Regions from separate parts of the Rhizobium sp. BR 362 genome, predicted to be linked through region 2. Evidence: riboswitches for the same ligand, from Rfam matches in the RefSeq annotation. Region 2 holds a riboswitch; the other holds the start of a gene.
What was found. Region 2 has a riboswitch for FMN ahead of ribB (3,4-dihydroxy-2-butanone-4-phosphate synthase). Riboswitches for the same ligand answer to the same signal wherever they lie in the genome.

Region 1: another riboswitch for FMN. It lies ahead of QDY28_RS01305 (6,7-dimethyl-8-ribityllumazine synthase); the one in region 2 lies ahead of ribB (3,4-dihydroxy-2-butanone-4-phosphate synthase).

What each region holds. Positions count from the first base shown of each region.
Region 1 covers NZ_JARWGH010000001.1:258,591-273,862, forward strand. Annotated here, with positions in the region: gene QDY28_RS01290 (class I SAM-dependent methyltransferase) at 1-293, shown strand, start outside; gene phnF (phosphonate metabolism transcriptional regulator PhnF) at 295-1,023, shown strand; gene QDY28_RS01300 (VOC family protein) at 1,029-1,379, opposite strand; gene QDY28_RS01305 (6,7-dimethyl-8-ribityllumazine synthase) at 1,439-1,915, opposite strand; FMN riboswitch at 2,006-2,154, opposite strand; gene QDY28_RS01310 (ABC transporter ATP-binding protein) at 2,245-3,306, opposite strand; gene QDY28_RS01315 (ABC transporter permease) at 3,318-4,106, opposite strand; gene QDY28_RS01320 (ABC transporter permease) at 4,103-4,996, opposite strand; gene QDY28_RS01325 (ABC transporter substrate-binding protein) at 5,070-6,173, opposite strand; gene QDY28_RS01330 (MurR/RpiR family transcriptional regulator) at 6,360-7,232, opposite strand; gene QDY28_RS01335 (N-formylglutamate amidohydrolase) at 7,409-8,179, shown strand; gene QDY28_RS01340 (amino acid permease) at 8,305-9,876, shown strand; gene QDY28_RS01345 (glutamine synthetase family protein) at 10,022-11,392, shown strand; gene QDY28_RS01350 (aldehyde dehydrogenase family protein) at 11,553-12,938, shown strand; gene QDY28_RS01355 (iron-containing alcohol dehydrogenase) at 12,935-14,083, shown strand; gene QDY28_RS01360 (ParA family protein) at 14,356-15,072, shown strand; gene QDY28_RS01365 (L,D-transpeptidase) at 15,140-15,272, opposite strand, start outside.
Region 2 covers NZ_JARWGH010000011.1:6,677-21,948, reverse strand. Annotated here, with positions in the region: gene QDY28_RS16225 (transketolase family protein) at 1-880, opposite strand, end outside; gene QDY28_RS16220 (transketolase) at 880-1,689, opposite strand; gene QDY28_RS16215 (ABC transporter permease) at 1,914-2,894, shown strand; gene QDY28_RS16210 (sugar ABC transporter substrate-binding protein) at 3,010-3,939, shown strand; gene QDY28_RS16205 (sugar ABC transporter ATP-binding protein) at 3,962-5,440, shown strand; gene QDY28_RS16200 (SDR family oxidoreductase) at 5,465-6,253, shown strand; gene tpiA (triose-phosphate isomerase) at 6,253-6,999, shown strand; gene QDY28_RS16190 (glucose 1-dehydrogenase) at 7,103-7,885, shown strand; FMN riboswitch at 7,992-8,137, shown strand; gene ribB (3,4-dihydroxy-2-butanone-4-phosphate synthase) at 8,257-8,898, shown strand; gene QDY28_RS16180 (DUF1127 domain-containing protein) at 9,042-9,272, opposite strand; gene QDY28_RS16175 (cache domain-containing protein) at 9,828-11,213, shown strand; gene QDY28_RS16170 (response regulator transcription factor) at 11,210-11,854, shown strand; gene QDY28_RS16165 (DUF3311 domain-containing protein) at 12,125-12,322, shown strand; gene mctP (monocarboxylate uptake permease MctP) at 12,312-13,787, shown strand; gene QDY28_RS16155 (TadE/TadG family type IV pilus assembly protein) at 14,015-15,272, shown strand, end outside.

The DNA of each region.
Region 1 (15,272 bases), on a different contig from region 2:
TGCGCAACGGCGGCATCTATTACGCCGTCACCGGTTGCCACAATGAAATGCCTCTCTGGCCGCAATGGCGCGAGCTGATCGGCGGCAACAGCAATGCGCCGGTCCAGGATCGCTCCCCGCAGGACTATATCGACACCTTCCTTGCCGCAGGATTCAATGTCTCCGTCCGGCGCTTCGGCTATGACGGCTTCGTCAGCGGTACGAAGGATCGCAAATATTATCCGAGCATCCTCGATGCGCTCGCCTATCCCGCCGAATACAAGCTATTGTTCCGGCTCGAAAAGCGCGTCTGATATGGAGACGATCGATCGCAAGAGCGGCAGTGCTCTCTGGCATCAGATCGGCGAAATCCTGGCGGCTGATATCGCCGCCGGGACCTTTGCTCCTGGCGCCAAATTGCCGACCGAACCGGAACTTATGGAACGCTTCGGCGTCAGCCGCTTCACCGTCCGCCAGGCACTCGGCCATCTAGAGCAGCGGGGACTGGTGCGCGCCGAACAGGGGCGGGGGACCTTCGTGCATAGAGGGGCTCTCGACTATACGCTCTCGAAGAAGACGCGGTTCTCCCAGAATCTGATCGAGCAGGGTTTCGAGCCTGGTGGCGAATTATTAATTCACGAGGTCGTTGCAGCATCGGAGCGTGTCGCGGCGCGCCTGAAGCTGGCGCGGGGTGCCTCCGTCATCCATCGTCGCGGCGTGATGACGGCGGACGGTGTTCCTGTCGAACTCGGCGACAGCTATTATCCGGCCGATCGCTTTCCTGATTTCGATAAAGCGAGGCTGCAATACCAGACCATCAGTGCCGCGCTGGCGAGCTACGGAGTCCATGACTACGTGCGCCTGTCGACCGAGATCGAGGCGCGCATGCCGAGTGCCGAGGAGGCACGGTTATTGCGGCAGCCGAAGTCGACACCGGTTTTGGTCATCCTCAAAGTGGACATCGATAGCGATGGCATGCCCATTGCCTATGCCGAGACACTATGGTCCGCGGAGCGGGTCACCTTCAAGGTCGATTTGGGATGAACGGCCTATCGGTGTGACAGAATATTCACGATCTTGCCGAAGGGATCGCAGACATAGAAACGCCGGACACCCCAGGGTTCGTCGTTCAGATCATAGACGATATCGAGTTGCATCGATCGCACGCGTTGATAGACCTGATCGACATCGTCGACCTCGATCGAAAGATCGGGCACGATCGTGTCTGAGCCGCCTTCGCTGGCTATGCTGATCTGCGGCACGGTCTGTGCTTTCGAGGCGAAAGTGATGATCCAGCCATGGTCCATGACGATATCCAGGCCGAGCAGGTCGCCATAGAAGGCCCGAGCGCTGGCGGGATCGGCTGCATGCAGATTGGGGACAATTCGCAGGACCGTCATGCGATGCTCCTCGCCGGAGAAATGGAGGCGAGCCTTTGCCGCGCCTCCACCATCTTAACTCAGACAGTCACCGATGGCAGCAGCTTGGCGCGCTCGCTCAGGATCTGCCGGCAGGCATTTGCCACTTCCTGACCCTTGATGACGAAATGCTGCTTGAAAAAATGAATATGCGCTTCCGTCTCGTGGAAATGATGCGGCGTCAGCACGGTGGAAAGAATCGGAACGCCGGTATCCAGTTGCACGCGCATCATGGCATCGAGAACGGTATCGGCAACGAAGTCGTGGCGGTAGATACCGCCGTCGACAACGAAAGCGGTCGCAATGATCGCGCTGTAGCGGCCATTGCGCGCGAGCGTCTGGGCATGCAGCGGAATTTCCAAGGCACCGGGCACATCGAAAATATCGATGGGGGAGGCCCCCTCGGTCTTCTGCCATTCGGCAACGAAGGAATTGACGCACTGATCGACGATGTCGGCATGCCAGCGGGCCCGGATCAACGCTATGCGACCCGGCTGTGTGGAAATGGAAATGGTCATTAACTTTGCCTTTCAAGGGTTTGACTCAATATCCCTTGGGCGAACACGCAAGGTCGCAGGAACCCCTTGTGCGAAGGAGCCGTCGACCCAGCTTGCTCTCTTCCATCCGGACTATACCGTCGGCTCCGGCCTCTCACCGGATCTGCTGACCCTTTTCGCCGAAGCGGAAGGCGCTCGCGGGCTCGAAGATCACTCTCCATACCGCCGGTGGGGAATTGCACCCCGCCCTGAGAACGGCTGGACTATAAATGCGGTGCAACAAAAATCAAAGAAAAACGCCGGGCGAATTACCCGGCGCTCGCGAAAAATCTGTCCAATTGGCCCGTCGATCAGTCCTGGATGACCAGCAGATCGGAGGAGGCGAAACGCAGGGTGACTCGCTCGCCGACGCTGGGCGGCATCATGCCAGGGCTGTTGAACATGTCGAACGAGATGGTGTTGCCTGCGACGTTCATACGGGTGCGGATGACCGAACCCAGGAAGTGCGCCGAGGAGACCTCACCGGTCAAGGCAGTGTCGCCCTTGGCCGATTCCGCCAGCGAGCCGGCTTCCGGACGCAGCGCCAGCGATACGGTGTCGCCGGGCTTATAGGCGGTGACTGACTGCTTCAGCGTCACACCCTGATCACCAATCATGATGCGGTTGTTGTCGGGGTCGACGACCTTGCCTTCGATGAGGTTCAGCGTGCCGACGAAGGAGGCGACGAAGCGGGTCGCGGGCGTGTTGTAGATTTCGAACGGCGTGCCGATCTGATCGGCGCGGCCGGCATTCATGACGACGATGCGATCGGAGATCGACAGCGCTTCTTCCTGGTCGTGCGTCACGAAAACGGTGGTGATGCCGAGCTGCTGCTGGATGGCGCGGATTTCTTCGCGCAGCGAAACGCGGATCTTGGCATCGAGCGCCGAGAGCGGTTCGTCGAGCAGCAGGACCTGCGGCTTGACGGCGATGGCGCGAGCAAGCGCCACGCGCTGCTGCTGACCGCCGGACATCTGGAAGGGATAGCGGCCGGCAAGATGATCGAGCTTGATCAACCCGAGCATTTCCTTGACGCGCTTGTCGATCTCGGGCTTGGCGACACCGGCGACCTTGAGGCCGAAGGCGACATTGTCATGCACGGTCATGTTCGGGAACAGTGCATAGGCCTGGAACACCATGCCGATATTGCGCTGGTTCGGCTTCAACGGACGCTGGTCCTTGCCGTTGATCGTCAGCGTGCCCGCCGTCGGGCTTTCGAAGCCGGCAATCATCCGCAGAACGGTCGTCTTGCCGCAACCCGATGGTCCGAGGAAGGAGATGAACTCCCCCTTCTCGATTTTCATATTGAAATCGTGAACGACCTGAACGTCGCCGAAGGATTTTTTGATGTGGGTGAGTTCGAGAAAAGCCATGGTGAGAAGCCTTACGCCGTAACCGGAGCCAGTTTTGAAAAGCGGGAAACGAGCTGCAGCAGGCCCATGCTGAGCCAGGTGACAGCAAGCGCGATGATAGCCAATGCCGAAGACTGATAAGCCTGATTGGCGCCGACCAACTGCATATATGGGCCGAAAGCCGGACGATTGAGCAGGGAAGCCATCGTGAATTCGCCCATAACGATCGCCAGCGTAATGAAAGCGCCGGAAAGAACGCCGCTCATCACATTGGGGAAAATGCAGCGGAACATAATGGTCGTCCACTTCGCGCCGAGACTTTCGGCGGCTTCCGTCAGGGTGCCGACATCGATCGTGCGCATCGCCGTATCGACCGAACGATACATATAGGGGAGGGACAAGACAATGTAGGAGCAGACGAGAAGGAAGTTCGTCGTCTGCTCGAAGCCCGTCAAAGGCAGGATCGACGACGAATTATAGAGACGCAGATAGCCGAAGACGATGACGATCGCGGGGATGACCAGGGGCATCAGCGTGATGAATTCAACGATCGGGCGAATCTGCGGCAAACGGAGGCGCACCCAATAGGCCGTGGGCACCACGATCAGCATGCCGAAGATGATGGTCAGCAACGCCATGAGCATCGAATAGCCAAATGCGGACAGGAAGTGCGTGTCCGAAAAGACCGATGCATAGGCGTCGAAACTATAGGCGTCCCGCCGCATACGCAGCGAGAATTCCAGCGTGCCGATAAGAGGAACGATGAAATAGATGGCGCCGATGACGACCGCGATCCAAGCGAAGAATTTTTGCAGCTTCATTTCTGCCACCGTTCTGCGCGGATGCGCATGATGATGTAGATGACGTTGGATATGCCTGTTATGACGATCATACCGAGCGCCATCGCATAGCCGAGATTGGCGTTGTGCAGCACGTCGCCGCGGATCTGCGCATAGAGCTGGATCGGTATGATGTTGAGCGAGCTGCCGGTCAGTGCGATCGCGGTTGCAATGGCGCCGAAGGCGTTGGCAAACAGCAGCAGCGTCGTGCCAAGCAGGCTCGGCCAGAGGATGGGGAGCGCCACCATCAGCCAATATTGTCTGTTGGTCGCTCCGAGGATGGATGCGGCTTCACGCCATTCCTTCTTCATGCCATCCAGCGCCGGCGTGATGATTAGCACCATCAGCGGAATCTGGAAGTACATATAGGTGATGGTCAAGCCGACGAAGCTGTAGAGATTGAAGCCCGCTCGAAAAATGTCGAAGCCAAGCCAGTTTTTCAGCAGCAGCGTGATCAGGCCCAGGCGACCGATCGTGGCGATGAAGGCAAAAGCGAGAGGTACGCCGGCGAAATTTGAAGCGACACCGGAAAAGGTAAGGAAGACATGGCGCACCCAGGCTGGAAGCCCGCCCATGACCAAGGCCCAAGCCAGATAAAAGCCGATCAGCGCGCCGCCGAGCGCCGAGGCGACAGACACTTTGATGCTGATCAAATAGGAGTCCATGATGGACTTTGTGAAGAGATCGCCAATGTTCTTCAGCGTCAGGCTGCCGTCGGGCGTCAGAAAAGCGCCTGCAATCAGATAGATCGTTGGAAGAATTAGAAACAGCAGCGCGAAGATCAGAAAGGGCGCTATGCCCAGCCAATCGACAACCATGCGTTTATTGATCATGGGAGTGGAACTGATCGTTGATGTCGTGACGATGCTCATGATTGGCCCGATCCGCGGCGTCAAAAAAACGGAAAACCTCCCCGCTGAAGCGGGGAGGCCATGTCAGGTCTGATTACTGTACGTTCGAACCGACGACAGAATCCCACTTGGTGGTGATGGCGGCCTTGCCGGCATCCTGCTCTTCGAGCGTCGGGAACACAGCCTTTTCGTAGGCGGCAGCCGGCGGCAGCTTGTCGAGAAGTTCCTGCGGGACCTTCTTGTTCTTCGCCAGGTCGTTGAAGCGGATCGGGTGGCAATAGCCCTTCAGCCAGCCAATCTGACCTTCGTCGGAATAGAGGAACTCCATCCACAGCTTGGCAGCGTTCGGATGCGGAGCGAAAGCCGAAATCGCCTGAACGTAAACGCCGGCGATGACGCCCGAAGCCGGAACCGTGACGTCAACCGGCGGGTTGCCGTTCAGGCTGTCGCGCCATGCGAGGCCGTTATAGTCCCAAGCGATGACGATCGGGGTTGCGCCCTGTGCGAGCGAAGCGGACTTGCCGATGACCGGAACGAAGTTGCCAGCCTTGTTCAGCTTTGCGAAGTAGTCGAGACCAGCAGCGCCGGCCTTGGTGGCATCCTTTTCGCCGGCAGCAAGGCCAGCGGCGTAAACGGCCTGAACAGCCTGGTTCGAGGTGCGCGGGTCGCCAGCGAGCGAAACGGTGTTTGCGTATTCCGGCTTCTGCAGGTCAGCCCAGTCCTTCGGCGGGTTCTTCACGACGTCCTTGTTGGTGACGAAGGAGAGAACGCCGTAGTAATCGCCGTACCAGAAGCCGTCAGCATCCTTGGCGCTGTCCGGAATGGAATCCCAGGTGGAAACCTTATAGGCCTGCAGCAGGCCTTCCTTCTTGGCGGTCGGGCCGAAGGAGAGACCGACGTCGATCACATCGGGCGCCTGCGGACCGGTGTTGCCCTTGTTGGCGCGGATGGCTTCAACTTCATCGCCCGACCCGGCGTCCGGATTCAGTTCGTTGACATCGATGCTGTATTTCGCCTTGAAAGCAGCGATCAGGTCGCCATAACCGCACCAGTTGTGGGGCAGAGCGATGGTGGTCAGCGTGCCTTCCTTCTTGGCGGCGGCGATCAGGTCTGCGCTCGGTTCAGCAGCAGCGATTGCGGTCGAAGTTACGAGCATCGCAGTCGAGAGCGTCAGAAGACGATGAATTTTCGAGATCACTGGTATTCCTCCTTTTGGGTTTTCAGTGTCTGGCGTTGCTGTTAATGACGTTGCATGAAGGTTGTGTGACGGGTTCCAATGGGTTGCGTCTCCTGAAAACACCGGGAATTACTTCTATCCGCCGATGATGACAGACTCTGTCTTGCTGGCCGATCCTCAGCTTGTGTTTTATACTTTCCTTTCCTCCTAACCTAGCTTGCGGAACAGCCTTGTTTGTTCGAACAGGCCTTCGAGCGTTTTCATGCGTTCACTCGCCTCGTCCCAGGTCGAGCTTTGCACGGCTTCGATCAGGGCCTCGACGATAAACAGGGTGACGACGGAGGAATCCCAAGCTGAAGGTGCTTCGATTTGCACGCGAAAAGTGTGCTTTGCATATTTGACGGCAGGGGTCGCCCATTGGTCGGTGAAGACGATGATCTCAGCCCCGCTACGGCGAGCGGCGGCGGCGAGGCTAACCATTTCCTGCTCATAGCGTCTGATATCGAAGATCACGAGCAGGTCGCCGGCGTTCATGTTCAGAACATATTGCGGCCAGGAACTGGAATTGGAGGAGAGCAAGGTCGTGTTCGGGCGGATGACCTGCATATGGGTGAAGAAATATTCCGCAAGCGCGCCGGTGATGCGTCCACCGACGAAATAAAGCCCGCGCTTGCGCTCCGACAGCAGTGCAGCGACGCTATCGAAGGTTGCCGCATCGATGTCGGCCAGCGTCTGACGGAGATTGCCCATAATGGCATCTGCGAAGCGATTGAGAATATGTGTCCCGGGAGCATTGGATGCCCACCGGTCATGTTTGGTCAGCGGGTTCGAGATCGTCGCCTCGACCTCCTGATGGAGGCGCGACTGAAAGTCCGGATAACCTTTGAAACCGAGTTTCTGCACCATCCGCGCCACGGTCGGCGTGGAAACACGCGCATTTTCGGCCACCGTCGTAATGCTGCCCAACCCGGAAACGGGATAGTTGTCGAGCAGGCTCTTGGCGAGCTGCTTTTCGGCGCGCGTCAGCCCGTCAAATTGGGCATTGATTACGTCCGAAACTGTTTTCGACGCATTGCTCACTCGATTTTTGCTCCCCGGGCCGGTCTGATGCCAGTCTCCTAGAGGGAATATAACTACGCTGTCACATTTCGAGTCAATGTCACAAATGAAGAAATAATTTCAGTTCCTAGTTGACAGTCGCCGAAACCTGAAGAATTCTTTTCTTATAAAGATTTTATTAAGAGGGGTAGGGCGCCTTGATGCTTGCCGGGCAAGGCATTCTGACGGAAGCCGATGGCGATTGCGTCGCGGTCGAACGACCGGATGGAAAAAGCGCGGTTTTGATTATCTGCGAACATGCTTCGCGCACGCTGCCCCAACATTTCGGCGATCTCGGCCTTTCGGCCGAAGCGCTTTCCAGCCATATCGCCTGGGACCCCGGCGCGCTGGCTGTCGCTAGGAAGATGTCTGGCAGCCTCGATGCCACGTTGGTTTACCAACGCTTCTCGCGGTTGGTCTATGACTGCAACCGTCCGCCGGAAAGCGCAGGCGCCATGCCGGAAATCAGCGAGATCTATACGATTCCCGGCAACCAGCACCTGCAGGCCGCTGACCGGCAGGCACGCACCGACGCTCTCTATGTGCCGTTCCATGACCGCATTCGCACTCTTCTGAAAGAGCGTCGGGCGAGGGCGCAAAAAACCGTGCTTGTGACCGTTCACAGTTTTACGCCTGTGTACAATGGCAAGCAGCGGGCAGTGGAGCTCGGTATTTTGCACGATGAAGACCGCTGGCTGGCCGACCGCATGCTTGATGCGGCGGCCAACGCGCCGCTCTATCGTACTGAACGAAACCAGCCTTACGGGCCGGAAGACGGCGTGACCCATACGCTCAAGCTGCATGGGCTCGCCAATGGCTTGCATAACGTTATGATCGAGGTCCGCAACGACCTCATCGCAGATGACATCGGCCGAGGGGTCGTGGCCGATTATCTGACAGGGCTTATCCAGAGCAGTCTGGAAACCTGAGCATAGAAAGAAAAGACCCCGGGGAGCAGTTCAACTGCATTCGGGCCGCATGGCAAAAGCCAGCGGCGCATGTGGCACATGGTGGCCCGCAATTCCGTGGGCGACCAGGTTTTAGGGGGAATGACATGTCTGATTACACAGAGTTGGACAAGAAGCAGGACGTGCATATTCTGCACTCCATGGGCTATGCCCAGGAGTTGGAACGGCGCATGAGCTCGTTCTCGAACTTTGCCGTATCCTTTTCCATTATTTGCATTCTTTCGGGTGGCATCAATTCTCTTGCTCAGGCAACGTCAGGCGCAGGCGGTGCCGCGATCGGCATCGGCTGGCCAGTCGGATGTTTTATTTCGCTGGTCTTTGCCGTGGCAATGGCGCAGATCAGCTCGGCCTATCCGACTGCGGGCGGCCTCTATCACTGGGGTTCGATCCTCGGCAATCGCTTCACCGGCTGGCTGACCGCATGGTTCAACCTGCTCGGTCTCGTTACCGTGCTCGGCGCGATCAATGTCGGCACCTATTATTTCTTCGTCGGTGCCTTCGGTGGCTATTTCGGTATGGCCGATACGACTTTGATCCGTATCCTGTTCCTAGTGGTCATCACCGGCCTTCAGGCTCTGGTAAATCATATGGGCATCGGACTGACGGCAAAGCTCACCGACTTCTCCGGCTATCTGATCTTCGCGACCTCGATCGCACTGGCGGTCGTGTGCCTGATCGCTGCGCCGTCCTACGATTTCGCACGGCTCTTCACCTTCACGAACTATTCGGGTGTGGCGACGATCGCCGCCGATGGGTCGGCGACCGGTGCACCGGTCTGGCCGCAGGTTTCCACCTTCTGGGTCTTTGCCCTCGGCCTCCTGCTGCCGATCTACACGATCACCGGCTATGACGCCTCGGCGCATACCTCGGAGGAAACGGTAAAGGCTGCACATTCTGTTCCGCGCGGCATGGTAGCCTCCGTGCTCTGGTCGGCACTGTTTGGCTATATCATGCTGTGCGCGTTCGTTCTGATGCTCCCGAACATGGACGATGCCGCAAAGCAGGGCTGGAACGTGTTCTTCTGGGCGATGGATGCTCAGGTGAACCCCGTCGTCAAGGACATCCTCTATCTCCTGATCTTCGTCAGCCAGTGGCTGTGCGGCCTTGCAACGGTCACCTCGGTATCGCGCATGATCTTTGCGTTCTCGCGTGACGGCGGTCTGCCGGCATCGAAGGCGCTCTCCAGGGTCAGCCCGAAACACCGCACGCCGGTTTCCGCCATCTGGACCGGCTCGATCCTTTCGGTGCTGTTCGTCTGGGGGTCTTCGCTGGTATCGATCGGCGATACGCCTGTTTATACCATCGTCGTTTCCTGCACCGTCATCTTCCTCTTCTTCTCCTTCGCGATCCCGATCACGCTCGGCCTCTTCGCTTGGGGCACCTCGAAGTGGGACAAGATGGGTCCGTGGAACCTCGGCGAAGGCGTGTTCAAGCTTTTTGCCGTGCTGAGCATCATCTCGATGATCGTGATCTTCCTTCTCGGCATTCAGCCGCCGAATGACTGGGCCGGTATCATCACCGTCGGCTTCCTTGTCCTGACCGCAATTGTCTGGTTCGGCTTCGAGCAGCGACGTTTCAAGGGACCGCCGATCGGCGATGCGATCGCCAACCGCAAGGCCGAAATCGCAGCGGCGGAAGCTGCCGTCGGCGAGAAGTAAGTACAGGCCGATCTCTTCAACCCTTGGGGTCGCAAGCCTGCGACCCCTTCACCGGCAAGGACAAGGCTGCAGAGCGCGGGCTAGCCGCCGTGCGGTATCGTTCGACAGGCCGATGTTTCAATTCTTTGTTCAGGCGGACCAAATCATGAGCAGCAGCTATACGTTCGACGACCTCAGACGAGATGTGGCCGAAGGGCGCATCGATACGGTTCTGGCATGTCAGGTGGACATGCAGGGCCGCTTGATGGGCAAACGCTTCCAGGCGGAGTTCTTCGTAGAGAGTGCCTGGAAGGAAACGCATAGCTGCAACTATCTTCAGGCGACGGACCTCGAAATGGAGACCGTCTCCGGCTACAAGTCTACGAGTTGGGAGAAGGGCTATGGCGACTATACGATGAAGCCGGATCTCGCCACCCTCCGCCGTGTTCCCTGGCTGGAGGGCACGGCGCTGGTGCTTTGCGACGTGCTCGACCATCACACCCATGAAGAGGTGGCGCATTCGCCGCGCGCCATCCTCAAGAAGCAGGTCGGGCGGCTGGAAGCGATGGGAATGAAGGCCTTCATGGCCTCCGAACTTGAGTTCTTCCTGTTCGACCAGACCTATGACAGCGCCCGCGAGTCGGGCTATCGCAACCTGCATCTCGCCAGCGGCTACAACGAGGACTATCACATCTTCCAGACCACCAAGGAAGAGGATGTGATGCGGGCGATCCGCAAGGGCTTGCAGGGCGCCGACATTCCGGTCGAGAATTCCAAGGGCGAGGCGTCGGCGGGGCAGGAGGAAATCAATGTCCGCTATGCCGACGCGCTGACCATGGCGGACCGTCATGCGATCATCAAAAACGGCTGCAAGGAAATCGCCTGGTCGAAGGGCAAGGCGATCACTTTCCTCGCGAAATGGAACTACAATTCCGCAGGCAGCTCCTCGCATATTCACCAGTCGCTCTGGAGTGCCGACGGCAAGACGCCGCTGTTCTTCGACAAGGAACAAGAGCATGGCATGACGCTGCTGATGAAGCACTACGTCGCCGGCCTTCTGACGCATGCCAGCGAGATCACCTATTTCCTCGCGCCTTACATCAATTCCTACAAGCGTTTCGTGGCGGGCACCTTCGCGCCCACCAAGGCGATCTGGAGCACCGACAATCGCACGGCGGGCTATCGTCTCTGCGGTGCCGAAACCAAGGGAATCCGCATCGAATGCCGCGTCGGCGGCTCCGATCTCAATCCCTATCTCGCCTTTGCGGCGCTGATCGCTGCCGGTCTCGACGGCATCGAAAACAAGCTTGAACTGGAAGCACCTTTCGTGGGAGACGCCTATGGTGCCCGCGAGGTTCGCGAAATTCCGCGCACGCTGCGAGACGCCGCGGTTGCGCTGAGCGGCTCCGAGATGCTGCGCGCGGCCTTCGGCGACGATGTCATCGATCACTACACCCGCGCTGCCGAATGGGAGCAGGAAGAATATGATCGCCGCGTCACCGATTGGGAGGTGGCGAGAGGATTCGAAAGAGCGTAAGCCTTGCTGCGGGTTTTGATCTCTGCCTGATTTTCGTCGTCAGACGCGGGCAGGGAGGTGGCTGCGATAAATCGCTTCTTTTGGCCACGTGAGCTCTTGGCGTACTTTCGCGGCGGTCAGTCGAGAATATATTCGTGACCATTAAAACAGGATTTCGATCATGACCATGATCACATGCGTGTCCCCGGTAAACGGGGAGGTTTATGCGGAGCGTCCGGCGTTGTCGCTGGATGCGGCCAAGGAAGCGGTGGCCCGCGCCCGCAAGGCGCAGAAGGATTGGGCGCGCCGCCCGCTGGAAGACCGCGTCCAGCTCGTATTGAAGGGTGCTGCCCGTCTCAACGAGATGGCCGATGTCGTCGTGCCGGAGCTCGCATGGCAGATGGGCCGCCCGGTCAAATACGGCGGCGAGTATCGCGGCTTCAACGAGCGCTCGAATTACGTGGCTTCGATCGCGGCCGATGCCTTGTCGCCGATGGTGGTGGAAGACAGCGCGAATTTCGCGCGTCGTATCGAACGCGAGCCCCATGGCGTCGTGTTCGTCATCGCGCCCTGGAACTATCCTTATATGACGGCGATCAACACGGTCGCCCCGGCGCTGATGGCCGGCAATACCGTTATTCTGAAGCATGCCAGCCAGACGCTTCTGGTTGGTGAGCGACTGGTTCAGGCTTTCGTCGAGGCCGGCGTTCCGGCCGATGTCTTCCAGAACGTCTATCTCGACCATGAGACGACGTCGGCTCTGATCGGCGCCGGCAGCTTCAACTTCGTCAACTTCACCGGCTCGGTCGAAGGCGGGCGATCGATCGAACGCGCTGCCGCAGGCACCTTCACCAGCCTTGGTCTCGAACTTGGCGGCAAGGATCCGGGCTATGTCATGGAGGATGCCGACCTGGACGCTGCCGTCGACACCCTCATGGACGGTGCCACCTACAATTCCGGCCAATGCTGCTGCGGCATCGAGCGCATCTATGTGCATGAGTCGCTTTACGACGCCTTCGTCGAGAAGTCGGTCGCCTGGGTGTCGAACTACAAGCTCGGCAACCCGCTCGATCCGGAGACCACGCTTGGCCCGATGGCGCACAAGCGTTTCGCCAAGGTGGTGCGCGAGCAGATTTCCGATGCCGTTGCCAAGGGTGCCAAGGCGCTCGTCGATCCCAAGCTTTTCCCGGCCGATGATGGCGGCGCTTATCTTGCGCCGCAGATCCTCGTCGACGTCGATCATTCCATGGCCTTCATGCGCGAAGAAACCTTCGGCCCCGCCGTCGGTATCATGAAGGTGAAGAGCGACGCTGAAGCGCTGGAACTGATGAATGACAGCCCTTATGGTCTGACGGCCTCGCTCTGGACCAAGGATGTCGAGCGTGCCTCGCGGATCGGCCGTGACATCGAGACCGGCACCGTCTTCATGAACCGCGCCGACTATCTCGACCCGGCATTGTGCTGGACCGGCGTCAAGGAAACGGGCCGTGGCGGCTCCCTGTCCATAATCGGTTTTCACAACCTGACGCGCCCGAAATCCTACCATTTGAAGAAGGTAACAGCATGAGCAATATCTCAGCCAATTGGAGCTATCCCACCGCCGTCAAGCTCGGCCGCGGCCGGATCACGGAACTGGCGGATGCCTGCAAAAGCCTGGGCATCAAGAAGCCGCTCCTGATCACCGACCGAGGGCTCGCCTCGATGGCGATCACCAAGACGGCGCTGGATATTCTCGAAGACGCCGGCCTTGGCCGTGCCATCTTCGCCGATGTCGATCCGAACCCGAACGAGAAGAATCTCGATGCCGGCGTGAAGGCGTTCAAGGATGGCGGTCATGACGGCGTCGTCGCTTTTGGCGGCGGCTCGGGCCTCGATCTCGGCAAGTGCGTTGCCTTTATGGCCGGTCAGACACGGCCCGTCTGGGATTTCGAGGATATTGGCGATTGGTGGACCCGCGCCAATGTCGAGGGCATCGCTCCGATCGTCGCCGTGCCGACGACTGCCGGCACCGGCTCTGAAGTCGGCCGCGCCAGTGTCATCACCAATTCTGAAACGCATGTGAAGAAGATTATCTTCCATCCGAAGTTCCTGCCGGGCGTTGTCATTTCCGATCCGGAGCTGACCGTTGGCATGCCGAAGGTCATTACCGCCGGGACAGGAATGGATGCGTTTGCCCATTGCCTGGAGGCCTATTCCTCACCCTTTTATCATCCGATGTCCGCCGGCATCGCGCTGGAAGGCATGCGGCTGGTCAAGGAGTTCCTGCCGCGCGCCTATAGGGAAGGGACCGACCTCGAAGCTCGTGCCAACATGATGAGCGCCGCCGCCATGGGTGCGGTCGCGTTCCAGAAGGGCCTTGGCGCCATTCATGCGCTGTCGCATCCGATCGGCGCCGTCTACAACACGCATCACGGCATGACCAATGCTGTCGTCATGCCCCCCGTTCTGCGCTTCAATCGCAAAGCCATCGAGGAGAAGATTGCGCGTGCCGCTGCCTATCTCGGCATCTCCGGCGGTTTCGACGGTTTCTACGACTATGTATTGAAACTGCGCGCCGATCTCGGCGTTCCCGAAAGCCTCTCGGCTATGGGCATTGCGCCCGATCGCATCGATGAGCTTTCGGCCATGGCAATCGAAGATCCAAGCGCCGGCGGCAATCCTGTGGCAATGACGCTGGAAAACACCAAGGCGCTGTTCCGCGACTGCTTCTAGGTATATTGCCGAGGTTTTCGATCGTGCCGCGAGATGATTGCGGCACGATTTTTTATGCTTGTTTGGCAGGTCGACGATCGCATCCTCATCGGCAGGCGGTGTGCCGATGGGGCAGTCGGTTAAGTCGGCCCATGCAACATCTTAATGCCCGAAACGCGCCGTTAGGGCTTTATTAACCATATCTCGAAACAATACGTTAACTGCACCAATGAGTCAGATGGTGCTGAAAAGAGCGATGTTCGTGCTCACCGCCATCTTGCCGGAGACCGACTATGCCAGTTATCACATTTGCAAATACGAAGGGTGGGGCGGGGAAGACGACTGCGGTTTTGCTGTTGTCCACCGAACTGGCGAGACGCGGCTACCGCGTCACCATCCTTGACGCCGACCCGCAGCATTGGATTTCGCACTGGTACGAGATTTCCGGCAACCGTGTTCCCAACATCTCGGTCATCGATTTCGTCACCAGCGCGTCGTTGCCTGTGCATCTTTCCGAAAACAGTGCGACGGACTATTTCATCCTGGACTTGCCGGGCGCTCGCACGCCGCTGTTGGCAACGGCGCTCGGTCTCTCCGATCATGTGCTCATACCAATCCAGGGCTGCGCGATGGATGCGCGGGGCGGAGCGCAGGTGCTGGAACTGCTGCAATATCTGGAACAGCGGGCGGGCATCCGCATCAATCATTCGGTCGTTCTGACCCGCGTCAATTCGATGGTGACGACCAGAGCGCTGCAGGTGGTCAAAGCGCTGCTGTCCGAGCGGAGTGTTACGGTTCTCGAAACGCCGATCATCGAACGCTCCGCTTTCCGCGATATCTTCGATTGTGGCGGGACGCTCTATACGATGGATCCGAGCCGGGTCAGCAATCTGGACAAGGCTCAGGAAAACGCCCGGGTCTTTGCCGAGGAGATGATGCGGCTCGTGCCGACCCGGCTTACAGCTTCGGCCCGCAGCGCCGGCCATGAGGCGATCCGCAGCGCCGCATAAGTTATTCTCGCAATATAAAGGCCGCCGGATAAGCCTATCCGGCGGCCTTGTCATTTCTCAAACGCGATCAATCGACGAATTCGACCACCACACCCGGCTTGACCATCTTGGCAAGTTCGGTCGCATCCCAATTGGTCAGGCGCACGCAGCCATGGCTCTGCGACTTGCCGATCTTCGAAGGATCTGGGGTGCCGTGAATG
Region 2 (15,272 bases):
CCGCCGAGCCCGTCGGAGCAAAAATACCGGGGACGCCCAGACGTTTCATCGGAACAGGCGCGTTATCGACGACCACTTCGGCGACGGCGGAGCCGAGGCCGCCATAGATCGAATGCTCCTCGGCTGTCACGATAGCGCCGGTTTCTCTTGCGGCGGCAATAATAGCCTCCTCATCGATCGGCCGCACGGTTGCCATGTTGAGAACACGGGCGTCGATCCCTTGGCTTGCGAGTATTTCCGCCGCCTTGACGATGCGATGCGTGAGCGTGCCGTTGGCAATCAGGGTCACATCCCCTCCCTCGCGCAGCACATTGGCTTTGCCGAGCTCGAACGTGTGATCTTCTGGCAGCAGGTCTGGAACACCGACGCGCGACAGCCGCAGGAAGCAAGGGCCGGCATAGCTTGCCGCCCATTTCACGGCAGCGGCCGTTTCAATGCGATCGCACGGTGCGATGACCGGAAGATTCGGCAGGACACGCGTCCAGGCGAAATCCTCGATGGAATGGTGCGTCGGGCCGAGTTCGCCATATGCCATGCCAGAGGAAATGCCGATCAGTTTGACGTTCGCATTCGAGTAGGAAATGTCGGCCTTGATCTGCTCCAGAGCACGGCCCGTCAGGAAGCATGCGGCCCCGCAGACGAACGGGATCTGTCCGCCGTTTGCCAGCCCCGCTCCGACGCCGACCAAATTTTGTTCGGCAATGCCGACATTGACCAGCCGTTCCGGATATTTGGATTTGAAACCGCCGAGCTTGGACGAGCCAACGGAATCGTTGCAGACGGCAATGATCGTCTGCTCGCTGGCCGCCAGCGTCTCCAGGGTCGCAGCGAAAGCATCACGGCAGTCGTAAAGATTGGTGTTTGAGTTAGGCGCGTCCATTAGAGTGCCTCCGCCAGTTCTGCGACAGCTTGTTCGTATTGTTCCCTGTTGGGCACCTTGTGATGCCACTCCACCCGGTCCTGCATGAAGGAGATGCCATGCCCCTTGTTCGTGTGGGCGACGATGCAATGCGGACGCGTGCTGCGATGCTCCAGCGCGGGAACGATTTGCGCCATTTCGTTGCCGTTGATTTCGCTGACCTCCCAGCCGAATGCTTCGAGTTTCGGCCGTAACGGGGCGACATTGTTGGTATCGGCGAGCGCCGCGCCCTGCTGGAAACGATTGTGGTCGATGATCAGGGTCAGATTGTCCAGATTGAACTGCGATGCGGCCATTATGGCCTCCCAGTTGGATCCCTCTTGCATCTCGCCGTCGCCCGTCATGACGTAGGTGTGGTACCCAGCGCCGGTCAGCTTGCCAGCCTTCGCAACCCCGACGGCAACAGGCAGTCCGTGCCCCAAGGGACCGGTGTTGGTTTCGACACCCGGCACCTTGTTGCAGTTGGGATGGCCGTTGAGCCGTGAATGCGGCTGCAGAAATGTCGAGATCTCCTCCTCCGGAATAAACCCGCGTTTTGCCAGGGTAACGTAAAGCGCACAGGCAGTGTGGCCCTTCGACAGAATGAACCGGTCACGATCGGGCCGCCTCGGTTCAGGGGGATAGACCTTCAGAACGCGAAAATAGAGAGCCGTCAGGATGTCGATCGCCGACATCTCACCGCCAATATGTCCCGCACCCGCGTCATAGACCGCTTGCAGGTCGCGCAGGCGTATCTGGCGCGCGACGCGCTCAAGTTCCTTCACTTGCATGATGCTCCCTCTTTGCATAAATATTCAATCGCCAATATTTTTGCACAAATGGCCACTCAGTCAAGTCCATTTATTACCTGGTTACCGCACGGATGGAAGTCTATACGCCAATTTCCGCGCTTGACAGCTTAAATATGAGTTGATAATGAATTTTCCAACATGAATGCATAATTATGCATGCTTGAAGGAAAATCACCTGCGGCAAGCATAAGGATGGAGGAGCCATGTCAGCATTGGGCGTCAACGAACAAACCCAGCAGCCGCGAACCTCACTTGCATGGCTCAGCGGGGCCACGGGCCCACTGATCGGCTTGCTGATACTCTGCGTTTTCCTGAGCGTTGCGACGGACCGGTTTCTTTCGGTGCGCAACGCACTCAACATCCTCGATCAGATCACCGTGCTCGGCGTCATGTCCGTGGGCATGACTTTCGTCATCCTGATCGGCGGCATCGATCTCTCAGTCGGCTCCGTTCTGGCGCTCTCAATGATGGTCATGGGCTGGGTTGCGAATGTGGCCGGCTTGCCGATGGCCGTCGCTATCCCGCTGGCGCTCCTGGCGTCAGCGCTCGCCGGCCTGATTGTCGGCTTGATGGTGACGAGTTTTCGTGTGCCCGCCTTCATTGCCACTCTTGCGATGATGTCGGTCGCCCGCGGCATTGCCAATATGATTACCGACGGCCAGCAGATCGTCGGCTTTCCGGACTGGTTCACGATGCTGGCGATCGACCGTCACTTCGGCGTCTTGACCGCGACGGTTTTCCTGATGCTGGCGATCGTCATCGTCTCCTGGCTCTTTCTCAAATATCGTTCCGAAGGGCGCATGCTCTATGCGATCGGCGGCAACCCGGAGGTCGCCCGCCTCGCCGGCATCAATGTGCCGGTGGTCACGATCGGCGTCTATGTCGTATGCGCCATCTTGGCGGGCGTTGCCGGAATCGTGCTTGCTGCTCGCCTGGATGCCGTCCAGCCCTCAAGCGGCTTTGGTTATGAGCTCGACACCATTGCCGCCGTGGTCATCGGAGGAACGTCTCTGTCGGGCGGCGCCGGCGGCATCGGCGGAACGCTGATCGGCGTGCTCATCATCGGCGTTTTGCGCAACGGCCTCAACCTGCTCAACGTCTCCCCATTCCTGCAGCAAGTGATCATCGGTGTCGTCATCGTTCTTGCGGTCGGCGCTGAGACGTTGCGCCGGCGGAAGGCATAAGACAGGCCGCCAAGGCCGCAGCCAGAATTTCCCCTTCCGTCGCACGGGCGGGGATTATGAAAGCCCGAGGGCGGAGGACGTTTCCAAGGGCGGATTGAAACCAAAGGAGGAACTCATGAAACTTTCCCGCACTCTCGTCACCACGGCGGCCATACTCGCACTTTCGCTGGGGTCGGTTCAGGCCAAGGAAGTCAAGAAACTCGGCCTTGCCGTCGCCAACCTTCAGGCAAACTTCTTCAACCAGATCAAGCAAGCCGTCGAAGCGGAAGCCAAAACCCGCGGTATCGAAGTCATCACCGTGGACGCGAAGGGCGACGGTCCGACCCAGGTCAATCAGGTCCAGGATCTTCTCACGCAGAACATCGACGCGCTCATCTACATTCCCGCCGGCGCCGCCGCCGCGACCATTCCGGTAAAGCTCGCTCACCAGTCGAATGTGCCAGTCATCAACGTCGACCGCAATGCCGACGGCGCGCCCGGCGATACCTTCCTCGCTACGGATTCGGTTGCATCGGCAAACGCCGTCTGCAAGTACATCATCGAGAAGGCCGGCGGTAAGGGCAACATGGTGATCATCCATGGCCAGAAGGGCACGACGCCGGAAGTCGATCGCACTAAGGGCTGCATGGACGCCGTCAAGGCAAACCCGGGCGTGAAGATCGTTGCCGAGCAGTGGTCGAACATCTGGAGCCAGGATGAAGGCTTCCAGATCATGCAGAACATGCTTCAAGCCAATCCGGACGTTTCGATCGTCTTCGCGCAGGCTGACGCACTCGCTCTCGGCGCTGCACAGGCCATCAAGGTCGCAAATCCCTCGCAGAAGATTGCGCTCGGCGGCTTCGATGGTGACACCGCAGCGCTCGAAGCATTAAAGAACGGCGTCTTCGACGTGACCGCGACGCAGCAAACCCAGAAAATGGGCCGTGATGCCGTTGCCAATGCTGTAAAGATTGTCGCCGGCGAAAAAGTGCCGCCGGTCCAGCTTATGGATGCGACCTTGACTACCAAGGACAATGTGGCCGGCTTTATCGCCAACCATCCGTAAGCACAATCAAAGGAGCGGTGCGATGACTGATCCGGTGCTCACACTGAAGGGTATTTCCAAGCGCTACGGCCCTCTGGAAGTCCTCAAGAACGTCAGTCTCGATGTCTTCCCAGGCGAGGTCGTCGCCTTGCTCGGCGAAAACGGTGCGGGCAAATCGACCCTGTCGGGCATCATCGCCGGATCGCGCACGCCTTCGGAAGGCTCCATGACATGGCAGGGGCAGCCTTATGCCCCTGCCAATCCACGAGAGGCGATCGACAAGGGCGTAGTCCTGATCCATCAGGAGCTACAATTGCTTCCCGAGCTGACGATCGCCGAAAACGTCTTCATCGGCCGCTGGCCGATGAAGAATGGCGTCGTCGACCGGGCGCAAATGGTCCAGCGCGCACAGGAGCAGCTCTCGCGCCTGAACCTGCATATTCCCGCAACGCGCAAGGTGGCGGGACTGTCGACCGCCAACCAGCAGCTTATTGAAATTGCCAAGGCCCTGGCACTGGACGCGAAGCTGCTGATCCTCGACGAACCGACGGCCGCACTTGGCGGCGCGGAAACCGAAGCGCTCTTCGAGCAGGTCCGAAAACTGCGTTCCGAAGGCGTCGGGATCATCTATATCTCGCACCGGATGGAAGAGATCAAACAGATCACCGATCGCATCGTCGTTCTTCGCGACGGCGAGCGCGTGCAGGAATTTGCCGACAGCTCGACCCCCGTGCGCACGATCGTTGAAAGCATGGTCGGCCGGTCGCTCGACAGGATGTTCCCGACATTGCCGGTGCCGCAGGATCATCCGGTGCTGCAGGTCAAAGGTTTGACCTCTGCGGACGATTCCTTCCGCGACATCAGTTTTGAGGTCAGGGCTGGAGAAATTCTGGGTATCGCCGGTCTTGTCGGCGCCGGGCGAACCGAACTGGTGCGCGCCATCTCCGGAGCAGATCCGATAAAGTCCGGCGCGGTGCATCTCAATGGCGAGCCGCTGAAACTACGCAGCCCGGCCGACGCCGTCGCGAGAGGCATCGTTATGGTGCCGGAAGACCGCAAACTGCAGGGACTGGTCGTCAATCATCGGATTGCTGAAAACCTCGTTTACCCAAACCTCGATCGGTTCGGAGGCCGGTGGATTACGTCCGCCATGAAGCGAGATTTCGCAAAGAGGGCCATTTCCACGTTCGGCATCAAGGGCCGTGGCGATCAACTTGCCTCCGACCTTTCGGGCGGCAACCAGCAAAAGATCGTCATTGCAAAATGGCTGATGCGCGATCCCAAAGTGGTGGTGCTCGATGAACCGACCCGAGGCATCGATGTCGGCGCCCGTGCCGGCATTTACGACATCATTGTCGGCCTCGCGAACAGGGGCGTGGCCGTCATCGTGGTCAGCTCCGATCTGGAAGAGGTTCTCGGCGTATCGAACCGCATCCTGGTCCTTGCGCAGGGAAAACAGGCCGGAATCCTGGAGCGTGATCAGGCGAACGACGTCTCCGTTATGGAATTGGCTACAATCTAAAATGACATCAAGAAAGGAAGAGCGATGCCTGACATCACTCTGAATGCTCCCAAGCTTTTCGATCTCTCCGGAGAGGTTGCCTTCGTAACGGGCGCCGGCAGCGGCATCGGCCAACGTATCGCCATCGGTCTGGCTCAATGCGGCGCGGATGTCGCGTTGCTCGACCGCCGCAATGACGATGGCCTGTCGCAGACCGCCGAATTCGTCCGCAAGGCGGGGCGCCGCTCCATTCAGATTGCTGCTGATGTGACCGACAAGGCAGCGCTTGCCGAGGCCGTAGAAAGGGCTGATGTCGAACTGGGTCCCCTCTCCCTCGCACTCAATGCCGCAGGCATCGCGAACGCCAATCCGGCCGAGGAGATGGAAGAAGAGCAGTATCAGACGCTGATGGATATCAACCTCAAGGGTGTCTTCCTCTCCTGCCAAGCCGAAGCGCGCTCGATGCTCAAGAGCGGCAAGGGATCGATCGTGAACATTGCGTCCATGTCTGGCGTCATCGTCAATCGCGGCCTGAACCAGTGCCATTACAACGCTTCCAAGGCCGGCGTCATCCACATGTCGAAGTCGCTGGCGATGGAATGGGTCGGCCGAGGAATTCGCGTCAACACGATTTCGCCTGGCTATACCGCGACGCCGATGAACACCCGGCCGGAGATGGTCCACCAGACAAAGCTGTTTGAAGAGCAGACCCCGATGCAGCGCATGGCAACGGTCGATGAGATGGCTGGTCCTGCCGTATTTCTGCTTTCGAACGCGGCAAGCTTTGTCACGGGTGTCGACCTTTTGGTCGACGGCGGCTTCTGCTGCTGGTGATGACGATGCCTCGCAAGCTGATCGCCGGAAACTGGAAAATGAACGGGCTGCTCTCGGACCTCAACGAGATCACCGCCATCGCGGCGGCGGCCGATGACTCTAGAGCCGAAGCGATCATATGCCCACCCGCCACCCTTATCGACCGCGCCGCGTCGATAACGAGAGGCTCAAAATTACGGATCGGCGGGCAGGATTGCCACGCCTCGCCGTCGGGCGCTCATACAGGCGACATTTCGGCGGACATGTTGGCCGATCTCGGCGCAGCCTTTGTGATCCTCGGCCATTCGGAGCGCCGGGCGGATCATGGTGAGACGAGTGCTCTCGTCGCTGCAAAGACGGCGGCGGCCTATTGCGCCGGGCTGACGGCTATCATCTGTGTTGGCGAAACGGATGAGGAGAGGACAAGCGAAATGACGCTTGCGGTGGTCGAAAGCCAGCTTTCGGCGTCCGTTCCGGATAGCGCTTCCGCTGCCAACACCGTTATCGCCTACGAACCGGTATGGGCAATCGGCACCGGCCGTGTTCCGACGGAGGCTGAGATCGCTGACGTCCACGCTGCCCTGCGTAGTGCCTTGATCAAGCGTTTCGGCGCGGAAGGCAATGAGATACGGCTCCTTTACGGCGGCTCCGTGAAGCCATCGAACGCCGCTTCGCTCTTCGCCATTGCGGGTGTGGACGGCGCGCTTGTCGGGGGAGCTTCCCTCAAGGCATCGGATTTTAGAGCAATACTTCGCGCTGTGCCTTGAAGGCGAGACCGATCGCTGCTGGGGCCGCCGGCAAAACGGCCCTGCATTCATTTTGATAAGCGCCGTTCGCGAGGACGTACGGCGATTGACCGGGAGAAACCAAATGAACCGCTTCGAAAACAAGACCGTTGTCATCACCGGAGGCAGCCGCGGTATTGGCGCCGCCATCGCAAGACGCTTTGCGAAAGAGGGCGCAAATCTCGTCGTTTCCGCCAATGAGGAGTCGGTGCACTCCGTCGCCGAGCAGATCAGGAAGGATGGCGGCAAAGCAATTTCCTTTGTCGGGGACGTCACGGACAAGGCGAGCGTGAAGGCCCTCTACGACGCGGCGGAAGACGCCTTCGGTTCGGTCGACGTCTCGATCCAGAATGCCGGCGTCATCACGATCGCGCGGATCGAAGACATGACCGAAGGCGAGTGGGATAAGGTCATGGCCGTCAACTCCAAGGGCGTTTTCCTGTGCGCCCAGGAAGCGATTTTACGCATGCGCAAGCACGGTCGTGGCGGACGCATTATCAACACCGCATCGGGACAGGCGCGAGACGGCTTCATCTATACGCCGCACTATGCCGCCTCGAAGATGGGTGTGGTCGGGATCACCCAGAGCCTCGCAAAGGAAGTCGCCACCGAAAACATAACCGTCAACGCCTTCTGCCCGGGGATCATCGAGACCGACATGTGGGCCTACAACGATAAGGCCTGGGGTAAGCTCCTCGGCAATTACGGTCCGGGTGAGTTGATGAAGGAATGGGTGGAAGGCATTCCGATGAAGCGCGCCGGTTCGGGCGAAGACGTCGCCGGCCTTGTCACCTTTCTCGCGAGCGATGATGCTGCCTATATCACTGGGCAGACGATCAATGTCGATGGCGGTCTCATCATGTCCTGACTGCGGTCGGTTAAGAGAAACAATCTGTTCAGCGGTTGCGTCGCATAAAGGACAGAGAGAGGGAAACTGCCCTCTTGCGGGAGGCCATATCGATCGCCTATCTTACCGGTGTTCTCAGGGCGGGGTGAAACTCCCCACCGGCGGTATCGAGGAAACTCGGAGCCCGCGAGCGCCTCCGCAAATCGCGGAGGGTCAGCAGACCCGGTGAGAGGCCGGGGCCGACGGTTAAAGTCCGGATGGAAGAGAGCAATCGTGCGAGCGCCACCGGTGTTGTGGCGCGTCCGCAGGCTTGTTCGCCCAAGGGATAAACTGTGACTTCGAAAGAAGTCTTGGATGCTGCAAAAGCGGCTAACCCTTGAAAGGCAAAGTGCATGGCAATTTCCAAAATCGAAGATGCAATCGCGGCGATTTCGCGTGGTGAGATCGTTGTTGTCGTTGATGATCAGGACCGAGAAAACGAGGGCGATCTTGTGATTGCGTCCGATGCCATCACGCCTGCCGCAATTGCCTTCATGATGAATCACGCGCGCGGACTGATCTGCGTGGCGATGCAGGGTGAAAGGCTGGATGAGCTCGACATTCCTCTGATGGTTCCGCGCAATACCGAGGTTCTGAAGACCGCCTTTACGGTGTCCGTGGACTACATTCCGGAAACCACGACGGGGATTTCCGCAGCCGATCGCGCGGCGACCGTTCGGGCCCTTGTTACACAAGGCACCCGGCCTGACGACTTTGCCCGACCTGGCCATATTTTTCCGCTGCGTGCCAACCCGGCAGGCGTGCTCGGACGTCCCGGCCATACCGAGGCAGCCGTCGATCTCGCAAGGCTCGCCGGCTATTCCGGGTCCGGGGTGATTTGCGAAGTTGCCAATGACGACGGTACGATGGCCCGCCTTCCGGATCTTGAAAAGTTCGCCGAACGCCACGGCCTGCTGCTGGTGACGATCGAAGATCTGATCGCCTACTTGGCCCATCAGCGCGATCTGACGACGCGGGAAATGTCGGCCGCCTAGTCGTTAGAGAAATGCTGGCAAGGGCGCGCCCAATGGCGGGCGCGCCACGTCCACATAGCGTTCCAGACCCGCGCCGAGCCGGCCGGGAATGGAGCGAGAGGCGCTTTTGACACCTCTCGCATCCTCCTGTTCACTTCGGTTCCTTACCATGCCCGGAAATTCCAAACAGGAAATCCGGACGTTTCCTCACCATCCGGCAGGCCGATATCCTGGCGCATGCGGTTGGACAGTAGAGAGGTTTGATTTACCGTTTGCTGATGCCTCAACATGGCGAGGAACAACGCAAACGCGGTCTTCCGGGCGCCAAATTTGAGGCAAAGTTCATCGACCGTCGCCGCAAGAGTGTCGGCAACTAAAGATTGTGCTTCGCGCATAGTTTCTTTCCCGGCGCAACGATGCAGCCGAGTCCTTTCGAAGGTGAAAAGACGTGCGAATACCGACGCGGAAATGCGAAAGATCGCTCCGGTAACCGGTCACGTCAAGGTAACGAGAAAAATGCTAAACGGGCGGCGAATCCGAGGGCTTAGTAGCCTGGATGCCAATGACGGCTCGGGCTCGACGCGCATTGCATCGACACCACCACGGCCATTCCGCCAGAGAAGCGACTAAACATGAGAATAGATTTCATTTCACGCCTCCTCTGATTTGATTGCGGATGCGGCTATGTTACACGAGATCGACCAATCGGCAAGCATACAATTTCACATTGCAGATATCAGGCGGAATCGTTGCGAAAATGCAACACTATTGCCACACCCTCGCGCTTTGACTCGCTATCATCAGCCCGCTCCATTCAGCGACAGGTCACCCGCTCAGTGGCCGCTATACTTGACCACGCATTATCCTTGCCGCTTTAGTGCAAGATGTTTGGGCAGTCCGTGAAGGGAAGACACGGACGAAATCGGCCGGGAAACCTGGAGGACCATCTCTTGTCGCTTAGGCACCAGATCATTGCGCTGGCGATCATTCCGCTCGTGATCGCGATCCTGGCGATCACGAGTTTCATCACCTGGCAGTCGGCGAACCTCACGCAAGTTAATATCGCGACCTTCGAGCAGAACATGCTGAAGTCCAAGGAAACGGAAATCCTCAACCTGACCCATCTTGCCGTCTCGGCGATCCAGGCGACCTATGGAGATGCGGCGGCGGACGATCAGGCCGCCAAGGAAAAGGTCGCGGCCATCCTCGCTTCGCTCGACTACGGCAAGGACGGATATTTCTTTGTCTATGATTATGATGGAAACAACATCGTTCATCCGCGCCAGAGCTTCCGGCCTGGCCGGAATTGGCTCGATCTGACCGATCCGAACGGGGACAAGGTGATCGCCGAGCTGATTGCGACGGCAAAGGCGGGCGGTGGACTGCACCAGTACGAGTGGCAAAAGCCATCCAGCGGCCAGGTGGCCGACAAACTGTCCTTTGTCGTCGGCCTCGACAAGTGGCGCTGGGTCGTCGGAACCGGCGTCTATCTCGACGACGTCTATGCCCAGACAGCGGCGGCAAATGCCAGCATGCGCGTCAGCATCAAAAGCACCTTTGTGATCGTGGCGATGATTGCCGTTCCTGCCGTCATCGTCGTCTTCACCACCTGCATGCTGCTGACTTTTCATGAGCGACGCATGGCCGATGGCAGGCTCAAGGAGCTGACCCAACGGGTTATCGACACGCAGGAGGAGGAACGCGCCCGGCTTGCCCGCGAGCTGCATGACGGTGTTTCGCAAAACCTCGTTGGTGTCCGCTATGCCATGGATCTTGCCGGCCGCAAGGTCAGGACCGACGTCAACGATGCGGCGCTGACGATCGAGCGCGGCGTAGAGGCGCTGAATGGCGCGATCAAGGAGATCCGGCGCCTGTCCCACGATCTTCGTCCACGCGTGCTCGACGACATGGGTCTGACCGCTGCACTCGAGGCCTTGTGCCATAATTTTCAGGAGCGGAGCGGAATTGTAACGGAAATCGAAGCGTCCGGTTTCGTCGATCGGCTGAAGCCCGAGGCCAGTACGGCGCTCTACCGCGTTGCTCAGGAAGCGTTCAACAATGTCGAGAGGCATTCCGGTGCAAGCCGACTTGCGATAAGGCTCTGGAGCGATGGCGGGCGGGCGCGCATGACCGTCTCCGACAACGGCACGGGCTTCAGCGATGCCAAAGCGGCCGGCGCGGGCGGCCACGGTCTGGGTCTTCGCAACATGCAGGAGCGGATGGCGCATTTCCGCGGCCTGCTTCTGATCGACAGTACCGCCGCTGGCACGACGCTGACTGCGATGATGCCGAAATCGGCCAATCTGCAGCCCCGCGATCAGGTCGAAGCCGCATGACGGAGCGTCCCAAAATCAAGGTGCTGCTGATCGACAACCACCCGCTGGTGATCGATGGACTGAAAGCCGTCCTCGAAACCTACGATTATATAGAGGTCGTAGGAACGGCAGGTCTCGCACAGGCGGGCCTGGACATCGGCCGCGACACGCGGCCCGAGGTTGTGCTGATGGACATCAACATGCCGAAGCTGAACGGGATCGACGCCATTGAACTCTTTCGAAGCGAATTGCCCGAGACCCGGGTCGTCATGCTCTCCATGCATGATAGCCGGGAATACATCTCCTCCTCCGTGATGCGCGGCGCCGCCGGTTACATCCTCAAGGATGTCTCGACCGACGAGATCGTTTTGGCCATCGAAACGGTCGCTCAGGGCGGAACATATTTCTCGTCCGGTGTCGTCGACGTGCTGATGGAGCGCAAGAGCGAAGATGATGCGGATCCCCTGACGCCGCGCGAGCGTGACGTCCTCGGCCTCATTGTTTCCGGAAGGAGCAATAAGGAGATGGCCGAGGCCCTCGGCATAACGCCCGCCACCGCCGAGACGCACCGCAAGAACGTCAAGAAGAAGCTCAACATTGGCACGACCGCAGGGCTCATCCGCTATGCGCTCGATCATGGCATCAGTCTCAAAACGCGATGAATTGCGCCCTACCCACTTCTGGGTAGGCTTCGCCATTTCACTCCTCCAACCATCTTGTCTGACGAAAACCGTCACCATAGGACTTCACTGCGGCTTGCTGGAGAGCGAACCGCTGGGAGGATTTCAAATGCACTACGTCTGCTTCCGTCCAGCCGGGAAACCCGTTGCGACGGCACGAGCCGGGCTTGCCCCGACTAGCGACTGACACGCCCGCCTTCCACGCTGATAACCGCAACTTGCCGCCACATGTGGCGCCGGAAGGTATCCGACATGGAAAAACCACGAAGCAAGGCAGCGCTCTGGCTGCTCGTCATTCCCTATATCGGCCTGCTCTGGCCATCCTTTTACAATACCCGCGAGCCGGCTTTGTTCGGTTTTCCCTTCTTCTATTGGTATCAGCTCGCCTGGGTGCCGATCACCGCTTTCCTGACCTTTATCGCCTATCGGAGCGTGCGCCATGACGACTGACATCGACAGCACGGCGCTTGCCGTCTTCCTCTTCTTCTTCGCGCTCGTAACGATTTTGGGCTTCGTTGCGTCCCGCTGGCGCAAACCAGCCACGCTTGCCCATATCGACGAATGGGGCCTGGGTGGCCGCAGCTTCGGCACCTGGATCACTTGGTTCCTGGTCGGCGGCGACTTCTACACGGCCTACACGGTGATCGCCGTCCCCGCGCTCGTCTATACGGTCGGCGCCTATGGCTTCTTCGCTCTGCCCTATACGATCGTCGTCTATCCCTTCGTGTTCATGGTGATGCCCGTTCTCTGGAAGCGCGCAAGGGATTTCGGTTACGTGACCGCCGGTGACGTCGTGCACGGCCAGTATGGTTCACGCCCATTGGAACTCGCCGTAGCGGCAACCGGCGTCATTGCGACCATGCCCTATATCGCCTTGCAGCTCGTCGGCATGACGGCGGTCCTGAAGGCGCTTGGCCTGCATGGCGAACTGCCACTGGCGATCGCCTTTATCGTGCTCGCGCTCTACACCTATTCGGCAGGTCTGCGCGCCCCGGCTCTGATTGCCTTCGTCAAGGACATCATGATCTATGTCGTGGTGATCGCTGCCGTGGCGCTCATTCCCTCAAAACTCGGCGGCTATGCCAATGTGTTCGCCGCAGCCGACGCCGCATTCCAGGCCAAGGGATGGGGAAGTCTTCTCCTGGGCCCCAATCAATATGTCGCCTACGCCACGCTCGCCTTGGGCTCGGCTCTCGCAGCTTTCATGTATCCGCATACACTGACGGGCATTTTCGCGTCGAACAGCGGCAAGACGATCCGCAAGAATGCCGTCCTGCTGCCCGCCTATACGCTGCTGCTCGGCCTTCTTGCCCTGCTCGGCTACATGGGCCATGCCGCCGGCCTGAAACTCGATAGCCCCAACGATGTCGTACCGGCCTTGTTCAAGACGCTGTTCTCCGGTTGGTTTGCCGGCTTCGCTTTCGCGGCAATCGCGATCGGCGCCCTGGTTCCAGCCGCCGTGATGAGCATCGGTGCCGCCAATCTCTTCACCCGCAATTTTTGGAAGGCCTATGTCGATCCAAAGGTAAGCAGCGCGGGCGAAGCGAAGGTCGCCAAGATCACCTCGCTCGTGGTCAAGGTGGGTGCCCTGCTGGTCATTCTCTTCCTGCCGACGCAGTTTGCCCTCGACCTGCAATTGCTCGGCGGTATCTGGATCCTGCAGACGCTTCCTGCCTTGGTGTTCGGTCTCTATACCAATTGGTTCCGCGCACCGGGCTTGCTTGCCGGCTGGTTCGTCGGCTTCATCGGCGGCACCTTCCTCGTCTGGGATGCCGGCTGGAAGCCGTTGCACTTGATCAGCCTCGGCGGAGAGCCCTTCACCGTCTACACCGGACTGCTTGCGCTTGCGGCAAACATCGCGGTCGCAGTCGTGGTCAATGCTGTCGTGCCGGCAAGGACTGCGGCGCGGGCTTGAAACAAGACCAGCGGAGGACCGCGACGTTGCGGTCCTCCGCCGTCTCGCATCGGGACGCACGAAATTGTCATACTAATATCCACAATCCGCACGCATGTACAATTTGCGCAGGGAATAGCAGGGCGACAGCGCGCTTTGCTCCGGACCATGTCCGAATGCGCGAAAGATTAACCTTCTTCGGTACGTCATCGTCATCACTATTTTTATGAAGTAAGTGACGGTGGTTTTTGAGCTCGGGTTTTTCATATTCGCTTGGTCGGCTCCTCGAAACCCTTCGTGGTCTGCGAAGAGACACAGGCGGCAACGTCGCTATTGTTGTTGCCCTCACGATGGTGCCTATGATCCTCGCAGTTGGCGCGAGCTTTGACTATATCCGCGCCTATAATGTCAGGCAGAGCATGCAGAGCGATCTCGACGCGGCCCTAATCGCCGCCGTCAAACAGATCGACACCGATGACTCCGACGCTCTCAAGGAAAAGGTTTCCGACTGGTTCCATGCGCAGGTGGAAAGCAGCTATTCGCTCGGCGACATTGAAATCGATACGACCAACCATCGCATAACGGCAACGGCGAGCGGCACGGTTCCCACGACTTTGATGCAGCTCGCGAACGTCACGACGGTTCCCGTCAGCGTGGAAAGTGCCGTCGAAGGACCCGCAACGTCCTATCTCAACGTTTATATCGTGATCGACAAATCCCCGTCGATGCTCCTGGCGGCAACGACGGCAGGCCAGCAGACCATGTATTCCGGCATCGGATGCCAATTTGCCTGCCATACTGGCGATGCGCACACAGTCAGCGGTAAATCTTACGCCAACAACTACGAGTACAGCACCGCAAAGGATATAAAGCTGCGCGCCGACGTTGCCGTAGATGCCGTCAGTGAAGTGCTCGATATGATCGATAAGTCCGACAGCAATCATACACGCATCAAAGTCGGACTATACAGCTTGGGTGATACAACCACGGAAGTTCTGGCTCCGACGGTGGATACCGCAAGTGCGCGCAAACGACTGTCTGATAACAGCTACGGCCTCACAAGCGCGACGTCGACGACCTACACCTATTTTGACGTCTCCTTGACCGCGCTGAAGAAGATGGTCGGCACCGGTGGCGATGGCACCTCCTCGTCCAAACCGCTCAAACTGGTTCTCCTGCTGACGGACGGCGTCCAGTCACAGCGCGAATGGGTAATCAATGGGGTGACATGGAGCGGTAAGACAGCCGTATCTGGCGCCTACTGGAACAAGGTAGCCCCGCTCAATCCGGACTGGTGTGCATACATCAAGAACCAGTCCGCCACCATGGCGGTTCTTTATACCGAATATCTGCCGATCACCACGGACTGGGGTTATAACGCAACTGTCGGCTCGACCATGGCGAGCGCCAAGTGGAAGAGCACCTGGGGCGGCACCATGGATAGCGGCGTATCGACCAGCATCACGCGACGAGACTACATCCCCTATGCGCTTGCCGACTGCGCAT